Halotia branconii CENA392: one gene and its partner. Each later gene encodes a partner of the first gene's protein in a complex. Links are inferred from orthologs where the notes say so. Each region holds a gene or a part of one and is shown on either strand. Other genes may lie near its edges.

Region 1 (8,100 bases):
CTACTAAAGGAATTTGCTCAATTTCTACTGATAAAGTTCCCGACTCAATTTTGGCCAAATCTAAAATGTCATTAATTAACTCCAGTAAATCTGTACCAGCCGAGTAGATAGTCCGGCTGTACTCTACTTGTTTATCGGTTAAGTTGTCTCCGGAATTATCTGCCAGCAGTCTAGCCAAAATTAATAGGCTATTAAGCGGTGTTCGCAACTCATGAGACATATTCGCCAGAAACTCTGACTTGTATTTAGAAGACAAAGCCAATTGCTCTGCTTTATCTTCTAAAGAACGCCTTGCTCGTTCAACCTCTTGATTTTTACGGGCAACTTCCCGGTTTTGTACTTCTAATAATTCTGCTTTTTCTTCTAGTTCTTCATTTAGCTGCTGTAATTCTTCATTAGACTGCTTCAACTCCTCTTGCTGCTGCTTTAAGAGTAATTGTGATTCTTCTAACTCTTGTGCCTGTTGTTCTAGAAGCTGATTACTTTGTCTTAATTCTTCTTGTTGCAGTCGTAATTCTTCTGTTAAAGCAACAGACTCTTGTAATAGCTGCTGAGTTTGTGCGCTTGAGGCAATATTATTCAAAAATACACCAACGATTTCAGTGAATTGCTCTAGAAATGCCAAATGCAGCTGACTAAAACGTTGAAAGGAAGCCAGTTCAATGACAGCACTGACTTGGTTTTCAAATAATACAGGTAACACAATAATATTTAGCGGCAGTGCTTCTCCTAAGCCAGAACTAATACGGATGTAATCGTTAGGAACTTCAGTTAACAGTATTTTTTCTTTTTCTAAGGCACACTGTCCTACCAGTCCTTCACCTAAGCGAAACTGATTTGCTAAGTTTTTACGCTCTTGGTAAGCATAGCTACTTATGAGCTTGAATACAGGCTGGTTATCAACCGAGTCCATTACGTAAAAAACGCCTTGCTGCGCCCCAACCAAAGGTGCTAGGTTCGATAGTATCAGGCGAGATACGCTTTCTAGATTTCTTTGTCCTTGGAGGATTTGGGTAAATTCAGCTAAATTCGACTTTAGCCAATTTTGATCGTCATTTTTTTGATTGGTGTTTCGCAGATTCACAATCATTTGGTTGAAAGTTCGCGTTAGTACACCAATTTCATCTTGGCGATCGCTGTTTGGTAAACTCACCAATAAATTGCCATCTGCAATATTCTCCGCCACCTCCGAAAATAGCCTCAGTGGTTTAGAGATATATCTAGTCAGAATAAACCCAATCAAAGCTAAGATTAAAAATAATAGGGGAATACTAAAAACAATTATGTTAATAGTTCGCTGGGCAGCTGCGTGTGCTTTCTGAGACCTCTGCTGCAAGAGCATATTCTCCTCATCCTTCATGGCCTCGACAATCTGCTGGATTTCATCCATCAGTTGCTTGCCTTCATCTGTTAAGATAATTTTTTGAGCAGCTTCTAAGCCTTGGTTTTGCCGCAGACTAATCGCTGCTTGCATGACAGCCAGCCTCTTCCTAATCAGTGGCTGTAACCTATCAAGCCGACTTTGTTGGATGGAGTTATCTGCTGTTAACTTTTTCAGCTCCTGAAATTTTTGATCTAGTACTTTCGTAGCAACATTATAAGGTTCTAGATAACGCTGTTCTCCTGTAATTATGTAACCGCGTTGTCCAGTCTCAGCATTTCTCAGTTCCAGATTTAAATCTTTGAGTTCACTTAGTACTTCGTATGTATGGCTTTCTCGGCGCGAAGTTTCAATAAGTTCATTAGTGCTTTGGTAGGAGATTAGACCAATTGTGGTTAGAAGCGCCAGACTGATCGCAAAACCAGATCCAATCTTGGTTCCAATCTTTGAACTTTTCAACATTTAGGACTTTTCTTAAAATTATTTCTGCTACTGTTACAACTATATATAACAGGGAATGGGGAATGGGACATAGGGCATAGGGGAGGCAGTGCGTTGGGCGGCTCTGACGACTTGTAGCAACTGCCGTCATGGGGCATGGGCTTGAAAGTCTTTTGGTGTTGTGGTTTGATCTCAGTTTATGTTCTAAAAAACTACTTGGCGATCGCTATACATTAATTTTGATCAACTCCCAATTCCCTGTTTGATATGTAAAATGGTCAGCGTATCTTGCTTGATCCATCCAGGCGATCGCTCATGGCCATAACTAAACCTCAGCTGCCGAATTTTTTACGTTTTGCTCAAAATTCTAATCTTTCTCAAAAATTAATGTTGGTTGGGTTAACCATTACCCTGTTTTTCATCTTTATAGCTTTGTTTGCTCCTGTATTCCAAGCTTGGGGATGGCTACAAGATCCTAAAGAATTTCTCTCAAATCCAATTCAAGAGCCACCTTCAGCTCAATATTGGTTTGGTACGAGTCGCCTAGGTCATGATGTCTTCTCCCGCACACTGTTTGGCGCTCAAGCTGCGTTGCAAGTGGTGATTTTAGCAACAGCATTGAGTATGATTATCGGCGTGCCTTTAGGCATGGTAAGTGGGTATCTGGGCGGTAAGTTAGATAAATTTTTGCTATTTATTATGGATAGCATCTACACCTTACCGGGGTTATTGCTGTCGGTGACGTTAGCATTTGTAGTCGGACGGGGAATATTAAATGCTGCGATCGCTATTAGTATTGCCTACGTTCCCCAATATTACCGCGTTGTTCGCAACCACACAGTCAGCGTCAAAACTGAAGTTTTTATCGAAGCAGCGCAAGCAATGGGTGCTTCTACTTGGATTGTTCTGTCTCGATATCTATTTTTCAACGTCATTCAAAGCGTACCCGTACTATTTACCCTGAATGCCGCCGATGCAATTTTAGTATTAGGCGGTTTGGGCTTTTTAGGACTAGGACTTCCCGAAGAAGTGCCAGAATGGGGACATGATTTAAAACAAGCTTTAGAAGCCCTACCCACAGGCATTTGGTGGACTACACTTTTCCCCGGTTTAGGAATGACATTCATGGTTGTAGGGTTATCACTACTTGGTGAAGGGTTAAATGAATTTGTCAATCCACGATTACGGCGAGAAAATGGAATCCGGAAATAGTCGATGGGCTAGGAACTAGGGGCTAGGAACTAGGGGCTAGGGACTAGAATCGCTATATTCTTGACGTTGACTTTTGACTAAACTTGTATTTTTACTGAGAGATTTGTGTGAAAGATAACTTTTCTTTAATTGCTGCGGCCGCTGGTGGATTCATGCTTTCTGTTGCTTTGGCTGGAATACTCCGAGGTACGCCAGTTACATTGCAGGGACAATCTCGTGTCAATTCCTACTTGACAGCTAATCAACAACATGTAGCAATACTTCGCAAAGACGAGTGAGTTACAGCTGATAAAATTTTGTTTCAGACTAAGCTCAGATGTACCCAAATTCTCATAGGCTCTTAAGAATGCCGAACAGCTGACTGTTTGGCAAATTTAATTAAGAAAATGAAGATGGGTAAATGTAAGCGTATTGGCATTCTAACTAGTGGAGGAGATTGTTCTGGTTTAAATGCGGTTATTCGATCTGTTGTGCATTGTGCTTGTGGAAAAGGTTGGGAAGTATTAGGGATTCGTCAAGCAACTCTAGGCTTAATGGCACGTCCACCGCAATTTACAAAACTGGAAATTGATTTAGTTGACCCGCTGTTAACCTCTGGTGGCACAATGTTAGGAACCACCAACAAAGGCGATCCTTTTGCTTTTTTGATGGCTGATGGTAGTGTCTGCGATCGCTCCGAGGAAATCATTGCAGGTTATCATCAATTAGGTTTAGATGCTTTGATTGGCATTGGTGGCGATGGTAGTTTGGCTATTCTCCGTCGTTTGGCACAACAAGGCAATATTAATTTAGTTGGTATTCCCAAAACAATTGATAACGATATTGGGATTACCGAACATGCTATTGGTTTCGATACTGCCGTTAATATTGCTACAGAAGCACTTGATCGGTTAAATTTTACCGCTGCCTCTCACAGTCGAGTCATGATTCTAGAAGTGATGGGTCGTGATGCCGGACACATTGCGATCGCTGCGGGAATTGCCGGAGGAGCAGATGTAATTTTAATTCCCGAAATTCCCTACAATCTTGACCATATTTGCCACAAAATTAAACAGCGCCAAGAAAAAGGCAAAAATTATTGTCTAATTATTGTGTCCGAGGCAGTTCGTACCCAAGACGGTGAAACTGTGACCATGACAAATAGCTTGGGTCAATCTCGATATGGTGGTATTGGTCAGTACTTAGCCGATCAAATTAGCAATTGCATTGGTACAGAAACACGAGTCACAGTCTTGGGACACATCCAACGTGGTGGAACAGCTTCACCACTAGATCGATTAGTAGCCGCTGCCTTTGGTGTAGCAGCGGTAGAGCTGATCGCAGAAGGTAAATATGACTACATGGTGACTTGGCAAAATCGCCAAGTTTTTGCTGTACCCATTGCTGAGGCGATCGCTCAATATAAAACTGTCAACCCAGAGGATACTTTAGTCAAAACTGCTCGTGGTTTAGGTATTTATTTGGGAGATTAATATTGTAAATCACTAAAAACTACACGCGACTTGCGGGATAGAGTTTTGTCAGTTGTCAGTTGTCAGTGGTCATTTGTCGGTTGTCAGTTGTTTTTAATCGGTGTAACGTGAGTTCGACAAGTATACCTTATACACACAAGTCCTATTTACCCTCAATCTAAAACTTAAGGCTAGACAAACAAAGCCCATCTTTACCACTAACTACTAACTACTGACCACTGACAATTAATATTAAAAAATTATTAATAAACTATTGTTAAATATTAAATTTATAGTATTAATTTCCATCAAAATATAAAACTCACTCTTCAGAACCCCGACTTCTTTAAGAAGTCGGGGTTCTTGTTGTTCAATATCACCATATCAATATATATATGAAGCCTTGATTGAAGGTTTTTATCATACAGATGTACAATACAAATAGTTGCCGATCGCTCACTCTAACTTTATTCTATCAGGAAGCTGTCTATGCCTAATCGCTAGCATCCTGTGGTAAATCAATATGTATTAGGCATAGAGCAAGAGCAGCATATTTGTAGGCACATGGAATATCTCGTAAAACCAGCTCTGTTAATAGGTAAAATCTGGTGCGTTAAATTTTGTCATTTGCACAATTCATCCAATTTATACTGTGCTGATTTATCAGTATAGTCAATTCGTGAGCATTGGTAATTGGGTAGCCAGCACATTGTCAATGGCATACAGCTTTATTGATCTCAAACAATTGGCATTATTAGCCTTTAATCAGTGAACAGTTAAACGGTTATCACAGTTTCACTCTTTGGATTTGACTCCTATTAAATTAGTGAATAATTATCAAGTCGCTTTTGACTGATAACTGATAACTGTTGAATTTATTTCCCATGTTCCATGCACTAGACCCAATTTAAAATTCCGAGGAATCAATGACTATCAATACTTTTCCCAAGACCAAAAATGCATATAAGCGCCTTGAAGAAGAAACAAATTTGCAAGGGAAAATTTTGATAAGAAATGGTATCAAATCTGAAGATCCCAAGAAAAATGAGCCGAAAGCTGAAAATTTGATTATCAATGACTTAAATCGTGGTCGAGTCGCTATTTTTATTGATGGTGTCAACTTATTTCATGCAGCTTTGCAACTGGGGATTGAAATCGATTATCTCAAATTGCTTTGTCGTTTAACTGCTGGTTCACGATTATTGCGTGCCTTCTTTTACACTACAATAGACGTTTCACGACAAACTACTATGCGTCCTCGCAGCAATGAAAAACAACAGGGTTTTCTATTTTGGATGCGTCGTAATGGTTATCGTGTATTTACCAAAGAAGTACAGTCAGTAGATAATTCCAAAGATAATTCCAAAAAATCCAATTTGAATGTAGAAATTGCTGTCGATATGATTACCTTGGCTCCTCACTACGATACTGCAATCTTAGTTAGCGGCGATGGAGATTTAGCTTACGCGGTGAATGCTGTCACCAGCACAGGGTCTAGAGTGGAATTAGTAAGTCTGCGAACAATGACCAGTGACAGCTTGATTGATGTTGCTGATTATTTTGTTGATCTCGATAGCATTAAACAATACATTCAAAAGGATTCTCACCCAGGCTATAATTATCGGGCGATGTCTAACTCTAAACTTTAAATTGCGATCGCTAATCCATTGAAATTCACTACCAACAGGGAAATTTTCTGCGTATTTTACTTAAATCCTAATCAAGATGGATATTTTAATTGTTGAGGATGAACCAGAAATTGCTCAGTTAATTCAACTGTCTTTAGACAAAGAAGGATTTTCTTGTCGTGTTAGCCGCGATGGAATCAATGCTTTGCGGATGTTTCAGGAACAACCGCCAGATTTAATCATCCTAGACTTAATGATTCCTGGATTGGATGGATTAGAAGTTTGTGCCAGGATTCGCCAGAAACCAGGTGCAAAAGACCCCTATATTTTAATGCTCACAGCTAAGGGTGAAGAAATTGATCGGGTGATTGGCTTGTCTACTGGTGCTGATGACTACATGGTCAAACCTTTCAGTCCTAGGGAATTGGTCGCTAGAGTAAGGGCGCTATTACGGCGCAGTCTCCGCCAAGGAGGACAAAATCAAGTCAATCGTACTCAACACTTTATAGTAGATGTAGATCAACGTACAGCCAGTCGTCAAATAGATGCTCAAGAACCAGAAATTTTAGACTTAACTACCCTAGAATTTAATTTATTAACCACTTTTGTTAGCAATCCTGGCCGCGTTTGGAACCGCACCCAGTTAATTGACAAACTTTGGGGTGATAATTTTTTTGGTGATGAACGGGTGGTGGATACTCATGTCGCTAGGTTACGAAAAAAAGTTGAGCCTGATCCTAGTAATCCCGCTTTTATCAAAACTGTTGTTGGGGTCGGTTATAAATTTGAAGATTCCCCTGTAATGTAAGTATGACTAAAACAAACTGGCGTTGGATAAAGTCCTTGCCTTTAGCGTCGCGCCTGTTTTTCTCCCACTTAGTAGTGATGGTAGTGGGATTATTGAGTCTTGTAATCATTAGTAGATTTTCTTCACCGCGCTTTTTCGTCTTGCATTTAGAAAGATTAGAAAGCAGGGGATTGAAGCTAATTAATATTCGTACAGAATTAGTTCAAGGATTTGAGATAGCTTGGCGGCGAAGCACTCTTTGGTCAGTCATAGTCGGTACTACTGCTGCGGGAGGCTTGAGTTATTGGGTATCAAAACGAATTATGCAGCGGTTGACCGAAATGGAACAAATTACTCAAAAGTTTGCTGCTGGTCAATTAGAAGCGCGATTACCTTTGTCTGACATTCCAGAACTGCATCGATTAGGTACTAGTTTTAATCGTATGGCAGCTAGTTTAGAAGGAGTGGAAGCACGGCGGCGAGAACTAATTGGAGACATGACCCACGAATTACGTACACCCTTGACTGTTGTACGCGGTTACTTAGAAGAACTTGCAGACGGAGAAATAGAACCGTCACCAGAGATTTATCAGCGGCTAGCCAGGGAAACTAAACGTTTAGAGCGTTTAGTCAACGATTTGCAAGAACTTTCTAAAGCAGAGGCTGGTTATCTACCAATTAATATACAGCCAATAAATCTGTTTCCTTTATTAGAATCATTAGTAGAAAAATTTACTGACCAGATGTTGGAAGATGGCCCTGTTCTGCGTTCAGAATTTTCATCTCAATTACCGCTAGTATTGGCAGATATTGACCGTACAGAACAGATATTGGTCAACTTGCTGGGTAACGCAGTGCGTTATACTACCCAAGGTTCAATTATCCTACGTGCTTGGACTGAAGCATCTAAACTTTGGATTGCGGTTATTGATACAGGTATTGGCATTGCCTCAAAAGATTTGCCTCACGTGTTTGAGCGCTTTTGGCGCACCGATCAATCACGCGATCGCCATTCTGGAGGAACAGGCATTGGTTTAACGATCACTCGCCGTTTGGTTGAATTGCAAGGCGGTCAAATTGACGTAGAAAGTAAGTTGGGTGTTGGCAGTACATTTCGTTTTTTCTTGCCTTTGGCTTGAGTTATAGATACAACGAATTGTCACAAGTTGATTGTATCTACGTCACATCAAATTGCTAGCT
Region 2 (5,511 bases), 2.3 Mb from region 1 along the record:
TTTCACTTAGTTTTTTTAAAACACTGAGAACTTTATACAATTCATTTTCACGTTTTAAAAGCGTAAATTCGTCAGACATAGCATACTGATTTATAATTTCCTGAGCTAGTTTCAAAAAAGTAAAATGACTGCCATTAGTAACTAATCCAAACACAGGCTTTTTCGGATTAGGATTCGCTAGCATGTAAGTAAGTGCTTGAGGAATAGCTCCCAAAACAGAAAAACTGGGTTTTTTGGATTCAATTACTAATAACCATAATTGTTCTTGAATAATTAAAATATTAATTCTACCTCTGACAACTTCCCCTTCATCGTCCGCAGATATTTCTATCGATTGTTCACTTCTAATTAAAAAAGGTTCATCATAAAATCCAGCTAGACTAAGTATAGGAGATAATACTACTAATTTCACCGTTTCTTCTGACAATGGAGGATGTTTCACTAAGCGAAGAAAGTGAAATTTTACCTTATCTAAAGATTGTTTTTCTAAAACCGTAATTTCTGATAATTTTTCTAGCCATTCTGTAAAAAATGCATCATTTTCTGCTAATTGCAGATTAAATCTTTCTTCCAGATAGGCCAGTCCGACATTTTGTGCTTGGATGACTTGAATCATAGTTAAGCGAAAGACCCATAATAACTATAACCAGCAGGACTTACGCAAGGACGCATAGACGCGTCAGCGGCTACTCCTACGAGTTCTCCGTAAGGAGTACCCGCAGGGTAGAACGCAAAGGTAAGAGGGATTTAGAGAGTGATTGCGTAAGTCCTAATCAGTAATAAACTAGACTTTTCAAATAACCTCTAACCTCTGAGCTTTTCTTAATGAAGATTCGCTTTTCGCAGATATTAGACCTCTTGCATAAATATCTTTTTGTCTCACGCAAAGACGCAAAGACGCAAAGAAGAAGCTAAGAATAAGGACTTTTGCAAGAAGTCTATTTATATCAATTGTTGACTTCTAATCAAAAAAAGCTAACGAGTCATCTGTTGAGTTCATTCCGGACAACCTGAATAAATTCCTGCACAGCATCATACTGGTCAGGCATAGCAATATAATGTAGCAGTAAAGTAGGGTCTAAATCGGAAAAAAATCCACTCCGGTCTACTTCACAATATTCGCCTTGCTCAGTCAGGCGGAATATTTTTATAGAGTTTGATTTCCAAAACCAAACTTCAGGCACTTTTTTGGGTTTATATAACTCTTTCCTGTTAATAGTTCCACTGGTGACGATAATTTCAATTACAATGTCTGGTGTTTCTTTATTGCTTCCAATGCAATAAGACTCATCAGGTGTACCAGAAGCATACCCAGGTTCTTCTATGGTAAAACCACCGCGACCGTAAAACCGGATACCCAACTCTTTCATGTAAGCTTCTAGTAAATAACCGAGAGTTGTTTTCACATACTCATGCTTATCTCCTACGGGAGACATAATTTCCATTACCCCTGCTAAATAGGTTAGTCTGACTTCTCGGTTACTTTCTAACTGTGCTTCTATAATTTTGAACTGCTCCCAAGAAATACCGCGCACAGTTACCAATTTTTCTTCTGTCGGCTGCTCTAAAACTGGGATACTCATATCAACACTTCCTTATCTACTGCTATTTTGATATAAACTCCCAAAGTTGGCAGCATTTGCTCAACTTGTTCAAGCTTTGCTCTTTTCCTGATAACCAGTACCAAAGTTCCATCCCTAACTTTGTAATTACACAAGTATAGATTTTATCTAGTGAGCTTTCATTTGATTGACTAAATGGGTAAGTTCTGGTAGTATTATTTTTTCCATACCTAACTGCACAGCGTTACTAGAACCGGGTAAAGAGAAGATTAATTTTTGTTGATAAATACCAGCAACAGCGCGAGAGGCGATCGCTCGTGAACCAATTTCTTGGTAACTTAAAAATCGAAACAACTCGCCAAATCCCGGCAAGGTTTTTTCTAGCAACTTTTCAATAGCATCATAGGTGGTATCCCTCGGCGCTATTCCCGTGCCACCATTAAAAATTACAACGTCTAAATTTGTATTTTGACCCAGCAGTTCTATCTGTGCTTGAATCTGCGCTGGTTCATCTTTAATAATTGCATAGGCTGCTACGGTATGGTTAGCATCAAGGAGCAATTGTTGGATTAGCTGACCACTCTTGTCTGTTTGAGGAGAACGTGTATCGCTGACAGTAACAACAGCACAAGTTACTGAAATTCCTGGTAAGTTTGGGTGAGGTTGTGATGTCATTGTTATTAGTCATCAGTAATTAGGCATGGGAAGTGTGCATTCAGATAAAGATTTAATGCCCCGTGCCTATTCCCCATGCCCAAAAATTCTACCTACAAGAGGTAGAGTTTTTATTAAGCTTTGTTAAATCCCAAGTCATGTTCTGCGGCATAGCGCTCCATAAAACGCATAAAACGTTCCCATTCTTCAGCCGATTTCATCAAATGAAGGGCTTCTAATGCTTCCGGTTTACCATTGACGAATTTACCCTTAACTTCGCGGGTAACTATTTCTCCTTCTTCGTCAATTAAGTACATACCGGTAACTTCTTCGGTGCTGTCTTGAGCCAAAATCTGAGGATTTGTAAAAATAAACGTTGCTGTGCCACTATCGCCACTGCGCGATCGCGTTAAGCGTACTTCTGGAATTACTTCTTCGTCAATACCTCTAGAAAACTGAATTTTCGCCATGATAAATGAATTTAAACTTTTGTGATGGTTAATTTAATATTCTCTCATTATTTAGAACTTCAATGTAGTCGAGCGTCTTGATATTTACTTTGTGTGTATTTAACTATAAAATCTAGTTTTTAAGTATAAAAATGCGTAATTGTTAGTTTCAACTACGAGTTATATAATTGCGCCAAGTTAATCAATAGATCTATATAGAGCAAATGCTCGCTTTGAAGAAGCATACGGCGATGCCTACAACAGAGGCATCGCGGATTTTAGATCAAATCTAAAATCCCCAATCGAGTTACCGATTTACTGCCGCAGCTTCTCGCGCCGCAGCTGCTTGATCTGGGTGGATACCTAAGCGTGTGAGATTGATCCGTCCCTTATTGTCAATCTCGCGCACTTTGATAATCACTTCATCCCCGACTGCAACTTCATCTTCAACTTTGCCCACACGGTAGTCAGCTAATTGAGAAATGTGGATCATGCCTTCTTTCCCAGGCAAAAATTCCACAAATGCACCAATTGGGATAATTCGAGTAATTCGACCTGCATAAACATCCCCTTCATGCAGCTTGCGAGTCATGCCTTGAACGATGTTACGGGCTTTTTTCGCTTTGCTCTCATCTACAGCAGAAATTGTCACCGTGCCATCATCTTCAATGTCGATTTTGGCTCCTGTTTCTTCAGTGATGCCCTTAATTGTTTTGCCTCCAGGGCCAATGACAAGACCGATCATGTCTGGATCAATCTTGATTGTCAGCAAACGTGGAGCATAAGGTGAGGTTTCAATACGTGGTTGCTCGATTGTTTGCAGCATTTTCTCTAGAATATGCAATCGAGCTGATTTAGCTTGGTGGACTGCTTGAGCAATAACTTCTAACGACAGACCGGAGATTTTCATATCCATCTGTAAGGCGGTAATGCCAGTATCTGTGCCGGCAACTTTGAAGTCCATATCGCCCAAAAAGTCTTCAATGCCTTGAATGTCGGTGAGGACTCGCACTTCATCCCCTTCTTTAATTAGACCCATTGCTGCACCGCTAACGGGTTTAAGAATTGGGACACCAGCATCCATCAGCGACAAGGTCGAACCACACACCGAACCCATTGAAGTGGAACCGTTAGAAGAAAGCACTTCCGATACGACACGAATCACGTAGGGGAATTGTTCTTTTGGTGGTAGCACAGGTAAAAGCGATCGCTCTGCTAAAGCGCCGTGACCAATTTCTCTTCTACCAGGGGCGCGTAATGGCTTGGTTTCCCCAACTGAAAAAGGTGGGAAATTATAATGATGCAGGTAGCGTTTAGATTGGTCTGTTTGCAAATCATCGTTGAGGTTTTGGGCATCTCCCGGTGTACCGAGAGTACAAGTAGATAATACTTGGGTTAGCCCTCTGTTGAATAAGCCGCTGCCGTGGACTCGTTGAGGTAAGACCCCAACTTGACAAGAAACAGGACGTACTTCATCTAGTTTACGACCATCCACACGCACGTTATCTTCAATGATTTGACGACGCATGAAGTGTTTGGTAATGCCTTTAAAAGTATTGCCCAATGCCTTGGTATTTGCGGTTGAGGCAACTTTAATTGGGTCTTCTTCTGGTAGCTCGGCGATCGCAGTAGCAATTGTTTCTTTGACTGCATCTAAAGCATCATCTCGTTCGGCTTTGGTAAACTGAAATTGAGCCAGGATTTTCTTAATCTCATCGCTAGCGCGATCGCGGATATAATTTTCCAGAGTTTGGTCTACTTCTGGTGGTTCTTCCTGGACTAGTGTCAGACCTAGTTCTGCGACTAAATCTTGCTGTGCTTTGATTAAGTCTCGCACTGCTTCATAGCCAAAATCAATCGCCTCGATAATATCTCGCTCTGGCAACTGATTGGCTCCTGCTTCCACCATGATTACGCCATCTGGTGAACCTGCTACTACTAGATCCAAGTCTCCATTTTCAGCTTCTGCATAAGTGGGGTTAATAATAAAGTCATCTCCCACTAAACCGACTCGTACCGCTGCCATTGGCCCATTAAAGGGAATTTGAGCAATCAAGGTAGCAATGGAAGCGCCTGTAACTGCTAATACATCGGGTGGAACTAGCTCGTCCATCGACAGTGTTACGGCGATAATTTGCAAGTCATCCCGCAACCATGAGGGGAACAAAGGACGTAAGGGACGGTCTATCAAACGACTAGTAAGAATTGCTTTTTCTGGTGGACGACCTTCACGCCGCATGATTCCTCCAGGAATCCTACCCGCGGCATACATTCTTTCTTCGTAATCTACGGTAAGGGGTAGAAAATCAATACCTTCTCTACCCTTTGAGCGCGTAGCTGTCACCAAAACAGCTGTGTCCCCTGATTCTATCAAAACTGATCCACCAGCCTGGGGAGCTAGTAGGCCTACCTTCAGTCGAATATCCCTGCCATCGAAGGATATTGACTTATCAACTTCTGCCATTCAGTTTTTTTTCCTTCTATTTTCGCTATTCTCTCTTCTGTGGCAATCCTAACATTTATGCCCTAAGGCTGACTTCTGTTACATACAAAGCTCAACAAGTCGTTTAATACTGAACACAATACATCCACAGGAGTAAATTTGACTGCTTTTTGCCTGAGCAACTAGTAGTCTGTCAACCCAAAACCGTGCTGACTCAACTTTATAAGCTTTTCATTGATTAGGAATGGGTGGTTTATTTCCGCCTAACTGTACTAGTTGTACAATAGAACCAGCGTGACAAGTATAGCTATACTAATCAGAAAAAAGTTTGATTTTAGATAAAACACTTTGTTGTGTGTAGCATTTTGGACACTTTGATTACTCAAGTAGTTTGTTTTTAGGA

Evidence for each region.
Region 2: QI031_RS19070 (region 1) and QI031_RS29010 share a complex: the UniProt entries of both Bacillus subtilis proteins name them as parts of the possible RNA degradosome complex. The link is inferred for Halotia branconii CENA392 from one-to-one orthologs.

Annotation. Positions count from the first base shown.
Region 1 is NZ_CP124543.1:4,330,330-4,338,429, reverse strand. Bases 2,469-5,466 are described here. They hold QI031_RS19070 (ATP-dependent 6-phosphofructokinase), read left to right. Parts: upstream 2,469-3,426; coding sequence 3,427-4,506; downstream 4,507-5,466. Other genes in these bases: QI031_RS19065 (LabA-like NYN domain-containing protein), read left to right, coding at 5,412-5,466; QI031_RS19075 (hypothetical protein), read left to right, coding at 3,142-3,312; QI031_RS19080 (ABC transporter permease), read left to right, coding at 2,469-3,034. Also shown: QI031_RS19085 (response regulator), read right to left, coding at 1-1,843; more of QI031_RS19080, read left to right, coding at 2,138-2,468; more of QI031_RS19065, read left to right, coding at 5,467-6,134; QI031_RS19060 (response regulator), read left to right, coding at 6,211-6,921; QI031_RS19055 (sensor histidine kinase), read left to right, coding at 6,924-8,039. UniProt on the Bacillus subtilis protein: Catalyzes the phosphorylation of D-fructose 6-phosphate to fructose 1,6-bisphosphate by ATP, the first committing step of glycolysis.
Region 2 is NZ_CP124543.1:6,601,502-6,607,012, forward strand. Bases 2,552-5,511 are described here. They hold QI031_RS29010 (polyribonucleotide nucleotidyltransferase), read right to left. Parts: upstream 5,130-5,511; coding sequence 2,973-5,129; downstream 2,552-2,972. Other genes in these bases: psb28 (photosystem II reaction center protein Psb28), read right to left, coding at 2,552-2,686. In the rest of the region: QI031_RS28990 (restriction endonuclease subunit R), read right to left, coding at 1-616; QI031_RS28995 (Uma2 family endonuclease), read right to left, coding at 984-1,583; QI031_RS29000 (MogA/MoaB family molybdenum cofactor biosynthesis protein), read right to left, coding at 1,731-2,237; more of psb28, read right to left, coding at 2,351-2,551. UniProt on the Bacillus subtilis protein: Involved in mRNA degradation. Catalyzes the phosphorolysis of single-stranded polyribonucleotides processively in the 3'- to 5'-direction. Necessary for competence development in Bacillus subtilis.